DNA from 4 places in the Xenorhabdus cabanillasii genome. Region 1 is predicted to be linked to each of the others. Evidence: predicted binding sites of a transcription regulator. Region 1 holds the regulator's gene; each other region holds the start of a gene.
What was found. The regulator Fur, encoded in region 1, represses iron uptake genes when iron is present. The targets are predictions, from matches to a motif close to ATAATAATGAGAACNACTATCAA.
Positions count from the first base shown of each region.

Region 2: the regulator Fur is predicted to act here: its motif matches at 1,060-1,082, upstream of BDD26_RS13455 (DNA polymerase III subunit theta).
Region 3: the regulator Fur is predicted to act here: its motif matches at 864-886, upstream of fes (enterochelin esterase).
Region 4: the regulator Fur is predicted to act here: its motif matches at 752-774, upstream of feoA (ferrous iron transporter A).

Region 1 covers NZ_QTUB01000001.1:4,250,529-4,252,738, reverse strand. Annotated here, with positions in the region: gene BDD26_RS18965 (beta-N-acetylhexosaminidase) at 1-529, shown strand, start outside; gene fur (ferric iron uptake transcriptional regulator) at 652-1,101, opposite strand; gene fldA (flavodoxin FldA) at 1,309-1,842, opposite strand; gene ybfE (LexA regulated protein) at 2,017-2,210, opposite strand, start outside.
Region 2 covers NZ_QTUB01000001.1:2,879,807-2,882,016, forward strand. Annotated here, with positions in the region: partial or broken gene pip (prolyl aminopeptidase) at 1-677, shown strand, start outside; gene BDD26_RS13455 (DNA polymerase III subunit theta) at 724-957, opposite strand; partial or broken gene ftnA (non-heme ferritin) at 1,285-1,790, shown strand; gene yobA (CopC domain-containing protein YobA) at 2,010-2,210, shown strand, end outside.
Region 3 covers NZ_QTUB01000001.1:2,574,562-2,576,771, forward strand. Annotated here, with positions in the region: gene BDD26_RS12280 (TonB-dependent siderophore receptor) at 1-678, opposite strand, end outside; gene fes (enterochelin esterase) at 988-2,210, shown strand, end outside.
Region 4 covers NZ_QTUB01000001.1:1,350,117-1,352,326, reverse strand. Annotated here, with positions in the region: gene BDD26_RS06635 (pyridoxamine 5'-phosphate oxidase family protein) at 1-487, shown strand, start outside; gene feoA (ferrous iron transporter A) at 803-1,033, shown strand; gene feoB (Fe(2+) transporter permease subunit FeoB) at 1,102-2,210, shown strand, end outside.

The DNA.
Region 1 (2,210 bases):
CAATGGCAACTATTTCAATACCACCAGTAATAAACGTTGGCCGGGGGCGTATGGGGTGTCAGGTCTATTATGGAGTGAAACAGTGCGGACTGATCAGCAAATGGAATATATGATTTATCCGCGTTTACTGCCGCTGGCGGAACGTGCGTGGCATCAGGCTGAATGGGAACAGAATTACCAGCAGGGCAGAGAGTATAAAGGCGGAGTCACACGGTATGTTGAAACCGATAAACTCAATAATGATTGGCGCCGTTTTGCCAATTTAATGGGGCAACGTGAGATGGCAAAACTGGATAAGGCGCATGTTGCATATCGATTACCAATACCAGGGGCAAGGATTGTGTCAGGGACATTGGAAGCGAACATTGCTTTGCCCGGGCTGGCAATTCAGTATTCGTTGAATGATGGTAAAACCTGGGAAATTTATGATGACAGACAAAGACCGCACGTCGAAGGTAAAGTGAAAGTCCGTTCTGTTAGTACTGATGGTAAACGTTTCAGCCGAATTGAAGATGTATATCAAAAATAATCGTTTGTAAAAAAGCAACCTGCCGATTAGCTTAGGCTAATCGGCAGCAGCTTCTTTCGACAAGAGCAGATATTGGAAGTGAGTAGTAAATCGTATGTATTACTTCTTATCGTGCCTTCTTATCATGCTTTCTCATCATGTAACGTACTATCTTTACGGCAATCACCTGTAGTACAGTGACCATACAAATAGAGACTATGATTTGACAACTTGATTCCATGACGTGCAGCAATATCCTTCTGACGTTCTTCAATGGACTCATCGCTGAACTCAATCACTTTGCCGCAGTCGAGACAAATCAGATGGTCGTGGTGATGTTGCTGAGTGAGTTCAAAAACCGATTTACCGCCTTCAAAATTGTGGCGAGTAACAATGCCGGCATCATCGAACTGGTTCAACACGCGATAGACAGTGGCGAGGCCAATCTCTTCACCGATATCAATCAGTTTTTTGTAGAGATCTTCCGCACTGACATGATGGCATTCTGGATCCTGTAGCACTTCCAGAATTTTCAGGCGAGGAAGTGTTACTTTAAGTCCAGCATTTTTCAATGCTTTATTGTTGTCGGTCATGCGGATTTAGTCCTGTAACTTGAGTTTAGTGAACTTGTGATACTTGGGGTATCGTGAGAGAATCATGATTTAGTTTCATGCTGTAGATTATAGGCACGGATATTGAAAATGAAAACCATGCCCGCTTCGCTATCATGACACATAATTCAAGAATTATCCCGCGCAAAAGGTAATTGTTTCCTTATACACACACGAGGGCATCTTTTATTATGCGCCGAGGATTTCTGACAGGCTCATTTCAGCCTTAATCTGCTGTACCCAAGCATCAACACGCTCTTCGGTCAATTCTGGTTGGCGATCTTCATCAATAGCAAGACCAATGAAGTGATTATCATCAGCCATACCTTTGGATACTTCAAAGTGATACCCTTCAGTTGGCCAGTGACCAACAATAATTGCACCACGAGGTTCGATAATATCGCGGATGGTGCCCATAGCATCACAGAAATATTCTGCATAATCTTCCTGATCACCACAACCAAACAGGGCAATTAACTTCCCTTCAAAATTGATCTCTTCCAGAGTCGGGAAGAAATCATCCCAGTCACATTGAGCTTCACCGTAGTACCAGGTTGGAATGCCTAGCAGCAGGATATCGAAGGCTTCAAGATCTTCCTTGCTGCTTTTGGCAATATCGTGAACTTCCGCAACATCAGCACCGCCCAGTTTTTCTTGGATCATTTTGGCAATGTTCTCTGTGTTGCCAGTGTCGCTGCCGAAGAATATACCTATTATTGCCATAAAGTAGATTAACCTCTTGTTCTATTAGTGTATTAAATCCATACACGTCACGCTGAAATCAGCAGGAAAAATAGCAGTTTTATTAAAATGAAAAACGTTATTTTGACCAAACATCAGTGACAAATCTGTCAGATTTGTGTGGTGACGCGGCTTCACTCTGTTGAATTAAAGCCGTTAATTGGCAAGGTGATCCTCTGTTGCCAGTTGGGCCAGCAACATTTGTTCAATCAATTCACTGCGGCTGATATTGCGCTGTTTTGCCAGATGGTTGAGAGCACCAACAGCATCTTCATTGAGTTTTAGTTCCACCCGACGTAGTCCTTTGACTTTATCCCGGCGCAACTGGTTGCGTTTGTTGATCCTAAGCT
Region 2 (2,210 bases), 1.4 Mb from region 1:
TGATATTGAACGTTTACGTAAGCGGATGGGAGTTGATAAGTGGCTGGTTTTTGGTGGTTCATGGGGGTCAACGTTATCTCTGGCTTATGCGCAAAAAACATCCGAATTCTGTATCAGAATTGGTATTAAGGGGAATATTTTTACTCCGGCCTCAAGAATTGCAATGGTACTATCAGGCAGGTGCTTCCCGGTTTTTTCCTGAAAAGTGGGAGCGTACACTTTCTATTCTTTCTGAAGAAGAACGTACTGATGTGATAAAGGCTTACAATAAACGTCTCACGAGTAATGATCCCGCAGTGCAGTTGGAAGCTGCCCGTTTATGGAGTACCTGGGAAGGGGAAACTGTTACACTATTACCTTCTGAGCATGCAGATTCATTTGCAGAAGAACAGTTTGCGTTGGCGTTTGCACGTATTGAAAACCATTATTTTATCAATAACGGTTTTATAGATGAGACACAGCAGTTATTAGATCATGTTGACGTTATCAGGCATATTCCAGCAGTCATCATTCATGGGCGTTATGATATGGCATGCCAGTTACAGAATGCCTGGGATCTGGCGAAATCGTGGCCAGAGGCAGAGTTTCATATTGTAGAAGGTGCAGGTCATTCCTTTGATGAGCCGGGAATTCTGCATCAGTTAATTGAAGCAACTGATAAATTTATTGGAAAATAGGTGTGGTAACCACTCGCTTATGCGGTGGTTACTTTTTTATTCATATTTAACGGTTCTTAGGTTCATAAGGTAAGCGAGACAAATATCTCGATTGTTGGCGATAGTGGTTCAATCGTTGCTGAAAATATTCTCGCAGGTGTTGTGGTTGGGCTTGCTCAACAGTGTCGGGAATGACAGGCATATTATAGCGCTCTTTAAATGCAACCCCTGATGCCGCCAGATCAACATTGACCTTATCCATCTCATCTTTAGATAACTTGGCTAAGTTATGCTCTACCATTTCCTCTCCAAAAGTACTATGTAACCTCAGACGATAAAATTAATTGAGTCTTCTTTATTTGGCAAGTCATTATTTGCATAAAAAAACACCTCTTAAATATTAATAATATCAATTCTCATTTTTATTAAATATTAATTCTTTGATTAAATATTTAATTAAATAAAACTGATTCTTATTTTCTCATATTTAATGAGATTTATTCTTGCGATAAAATAAAAATAATTCTTTAAATATCAATGCATTATTTTTTTAAAATTTATCTTTGTTTTATTGATTTTTAATGGGCATAATATGCAGCAATTAATAAAATATTAGGAGGATGGGCTAATGTTAAAACAAGAAATGATTACGAAATTAAATGAGCAATTAAATCTGGAGTTTTATTCTGCCAATTTGTACCTGCAAATGAGTGCATGGTGTAGTGATAAAGGTTACGAAGGTGCGGCAGCATTTCTGAAAAACCCATTCACGAGAAGAAATGCAACATATGCAGCGTTTATTTGATTATCTGGGCGATACAGGAGCAATGCCTGTACTGGGTGCTATTCAGGCTCCACCTGTTGAATTTAATTCTATTTCTGATGTGTTCAATCAAACCTATGAACACGAAAAAACTGATCACAGAAAAGATCAACAAACTGGCTCACTTAGCAGTGACAACCCAGGATTACTCTACTTTTAACTTCTTACAGTGGTATGTGGCTGAACAACACGAAGAAGAAAAATTATTCAAATCTATCTTAGATAAACTGGATATGGTGGGTGAGAGTGGTAAGTCTTTATTTTTACTGGATAAAGATTTGAAAGGATTATCCGTTCCAGCTCATGCTTAAGAAAGCACTAAAATAAATTAATCTGCATTATTTTTACCGTATTTCCTGTTTTTGCTTATTTTTAAGCAGGAATTACGGTTTTTTTGTTTTATCTCCTGTTTTTGTTTTTTGCGCAGTGCTTCACAGGTCAGGACTTTCACCACAGATTAAATTTATCGTTTGTTATAAAATCCCCTTTAAGCATAAAAATTCATCGGTATATTAAAGGGTTATTCTATCATGTCTATTTTTAACATCCGTTCATTCTGGAGTAATCTGTCTGCTTTGGTTGTTCTGTTTGTCGGTATGTCCTGTCAACAGGCTTTAGCTCATGCTCACTTGAAAGATCAAACTCCGGCAGAAAATACAACGGTGGAAGCTGCACCACAAGCTATAACCTTGAGTTTCTCAGAGCGTATTGAACTTGGATTTAGCAAAGTA
Region 3 (2,210 bases), 1.7 Mb from region 1:
TACACCATTTAAACGATAAAGAACGGGAATGTCATCCCCAAAATCACCACCAAAATCAAAAGCCAATTCACCAAGGCTTCGATTACCCCCTTTCATCTGTACCTTGTGGACAGGCTGGTCAGTTGGCCTTTTGCTGGTCATATTAATCAAGCCACCAGGGCTGACCTGACCATATAGCACAGATGCCGGTCCATGTACTAACTCCACACGTTCCAATAACCAAGGATCGAGCTGATTACTATAACTCAACCCATCAAGGAATTTAGGCGCGTAACGAAAACCACGGGTAATCACTTCGTCGTTACGATTTGAAGAGCCGCGGTAGTTAGTCACAACGCCACTTGAATAATTCAGGGCGTCGGCAACGCTTGTTGCGCCTTGTGCTTCCATTTGTGCGCGATTGATGACGCTGATTGACTGGGGAGTTTTGATTAGCGGAGTGAGGCTTTTGGTGCCTGCGGTACTATCTGATTCTACAAAGTTTTTTTCAGAATACCCTTTCATCCTGCCTGTGACGATTAAGGTATCTTCACTGTTATTGGCAGTCCCATTATTGGCTGAGGCATAGGGAGATAACAGTAAGACAGAAGTAAGTGATAAGAATAATTTATTATAGTTATAGTTTTTAATTGTTTTTTTTACGGTTTTCAATGTTTCATTCTTGATAGGTAGTACCATGGATTTCATCTCTCAATATAGATACTTTTAAAATAAATTTTTAAAAATCAAATTGATAATTAAGGCGACACCATTATGGCTAAGCTGAATAGTGAAGGCCTCCTGCCACGTTACTCCTGATAATTCTCCATTAATTCTGTTAGCCAGTGGGTAAGATTAATAAAATAAATTTGATGATGTTGCAAACAAAAATCATTATCAATATCATTGGATAATGATAATCGTTTTTATTTTCTGTGTCCGTTGCTGATGTGGTGTATCAAATGGATATGTCATTGATGAGCGGATGTTTGTTAAGGGGATAAAGGGATGAAGTTAGTATTTCAGCTATCAGGCACAGTAGATAATTTATTATCTGCTCCTAATGTTGGTAGTGAATTATGGTGGAAAAATATTGCTATTTTGGGAACGCCCATTATAGAAATTTGCAAGAATCATCAAGTTAAAACAACCTTCCTTTGGCGAGATCCTCATGGGGACGAACAAAACTCACCTTTTCGCCAAGTCTATATTGATATCAATGGCATCACTGATCATCACCTTCCGCAACCACAGAGCCTGCAACGATTGCCTGGAACGGATATCTGGTATTGGTCAGTGAACCTTGAAGATAGCTGGAGAGGAAGTTATCGATTTATACCTGTTACTGACGCACATTTGCCCCCCAAATTTTCCGACGAAACCAAACAGCGTAATCAACAACAACGTGAATGGTGGATTTCACTCTTTCCGTTATCCATTCCAGATCCTTTTAATTTACAGGGACCTCATTGTAATGGGCTTGGTTTGCTTTTATCGGCAATTCATATGCCCCATGCTCCTGAACAGGTTGCATGGTCATTAATTGATGGAACCCGCCCAAATCATACTGCGCAGCCAGATAAACGAGAGCCTTTGCTTTTGCACTGGCACAGTGAGCGGCTTAACAATCAAAGGCGTGTTTGGCTTTATTCCACAGGGAAAGAAAGTACGCACCCTCGCCCTCTCATCATTCTGTTGGATGGGTTGACTTGGGCGGAGAGAATGCCGGTTTTTCCGGTGATTGATGTAGCGACTGAAAAACGGCAGATGCCAGAGGCGGTTTTGCTGTTGATTGATGTTATTGATATGTCGCATCGAGAGCGGGAACTTCCCTGCAACCCAGATTTTTGGCAAGCGATTCAGAATGAATTGTTGCCGCTTGTTGCACAGTATGCGGCTTTTAGCGATAAACCTGAACAAACGGTTATAGCAGGGCAGAGTTACGGTGGGCTGGCGGCATTGTATGCCGCACTCCATTGGCCACAACGTTTTGGCTGTGTTCTCACACAATCGGGATCTTTCTGGTGGCCTGATAGCAAAATTGTTCGACAGTTTATGTCATCTTCTGAGCATAAACCCGGTTGGCTGACACAGCAGGTTCTTGGGCAAAAAGTTATTCCTTCGTCATTAAAAATCTTTCAGGAAGCGGGTTCCCGTGAAGCTGATATCCATTTTGTAAATGATCAAATGCATGTTGCGTTGCAAGGGGCAGGGCACAACGTGAATTATCG
Region 4 (2,210 bases), 2.9 Mb from region 1:
CAATATAAGATTTTTCAACCTTGCCACTAATGATCCAGACGCAGAATCAGTTTGGTCATCAACACTCTTTTACATTCCTAAATATAATCCATTAAGTTTAATTTGGTATTCAAAACAAGATACCCGACATTCTCAGGAACTGTGCATGAACCCTTGTGTCAGCGGGACAATATACAGCAGCATCACCATGCCTGACTCAACGTTGATACTCGCAGGCTCTCAATTCATTGGCCATGCCTATCAAGTCCCCGACGACGAATTACAAGAAACATATGATTACTTTTTCCTGAAAACTTATCCTGATGAGAATATCAGAAAGAAAAAAGCCCGTCCTATTACTGATTATTATGGTAATGCGATACGCCGTTTCTACGAATTGAAAATTGAAGCATGGTGGGTATATGACTCAACACTTTGGAGTGAACACCAGGATGATGCCCGTGTTCCAGTGCCATTAAGTGACCTGCTTCATCCACCCAAAAATTAATGAATAAAACAAAATACATTTGAAGAATTCATAGGAAAAATAAATATCAACAAGCTTCATTTCTTATTGGAGCTTGTTATTAGTTCCCCCCAACATTCTTTACATAACTTTAATTTCAATAAAATCACCATTAAACTGATTAATATCAATTTATTCCATCATCATTCGTGACAGACACATAGAATTGGTATTGCATATTATTCTCATTAGTACTTTAATTCAAAATAATTAATGTACTTTTTTCTTGTGAATTTTGCTTTATTGAGGATAATAATTCTCATAATCACTAACTTTCAAATTTTAACGGAATGTTATATGTTATTGACTCCAAATCAAAGCTATAAAATTCTGGGATTCTTTCCACAGATAAATCCAGCATACAGACAGAAGTTATTGTCTCTGGGAATGTTGCCCGGTTCCACATTTCAGGTCATCCGGGTAGCACCATTGGGCGATCCCATTCAAATAGAAACACGCAGAGTCAATTTAATTCTCCGTAAAAAAGACTTAGCATTCCTTACATTAGCAGTAAATCCAGCAGAATGAAGTCTAAGTTCAGTACAATCCAGGCTGAATGTAATGACGTGCAATATTCCTGATCAGTAAAAAGTATGATGAAGCAATTAACTATAGGTTTGATCGGTAATCCCAACTCTGGGAAAACCACTTTATTTAACCAACTTACAGGCTCCCGACAACGAGTCGGCAACTGGTCTGGGGTTACAGTTGAACGTAAAACCGGGCATTTTTTCACCCAAAATCATGAAATAGACCTTGTAGACCTTCCCGGTACTTATTCTCTTACTACCATTTCTGAACAAACTTCGATTGACGAACAAATTGCCTGCCACTACATACTGAGTAGTGAAGCTGACATGTTTATCAACGTCGTTGATGCTTCGAATCTGGAACGCAATCTCTATCTTTCGCTGCAAATTATCGAGCTTGGCATTCCGTGTATTGTTGCCCTGAATATGTTGGACATCGCTAAAAGCCAACATATCAATATTGATATCGCGGCACTGGAACAACGCCTCGGTTGTCCGGTGATCCCGCTCGTTTCTACCCGTTCTACAGGGATAGAAGCTCTGAAAGATGCCATTGACCAATATCAACAGACTCTCCGGCCGATGCTGGTTGATTACCCCAAAACCTTATTGCAGGAAGTCGATCTCCTCGCCGGTCAGATCTCAGAGAAATTTAATCCACAACAACGTCGTTGGCTCAGCTTACAGATACTGGAAGGAGATATTTACAGCTTTGCACGTTCGGGGCTGACTCAGGAGCAACTGACTGAAAGTAAAACCCGTCTGCAACAGCAACAAATTGAAGAGCCGGAACTTATTATTGCTGACGCCCGCTATCAAGCGATTAACGCCCTGTGTCTGACAGTCACTGATATCCACTCCGCAATCCCCAATAAGCTGACTCAGACGATGGATAGAATTATCCTCAATCGCTGGCTAGGTGTACCTATCTTTCTGTTTGTCATGTACCTCATGTTCGTACTGGCGATTAATATTGGTGGTGCCTTACAACCCATCTTTGATGGTGCTTCTTCTGCTATTTTCATTGATGGTATGCAGTGGCTCGGCCATACACTCCACTTCCCCGGCTGGCTGACGATTTTCCTTGCGCAGGGCATCGGAGGTGGTATCAATACCATGCTGCCACTGGTTCCGCAGATCGGCATGATGTACCTGTTTCTTTCTTTCCTTGAAGA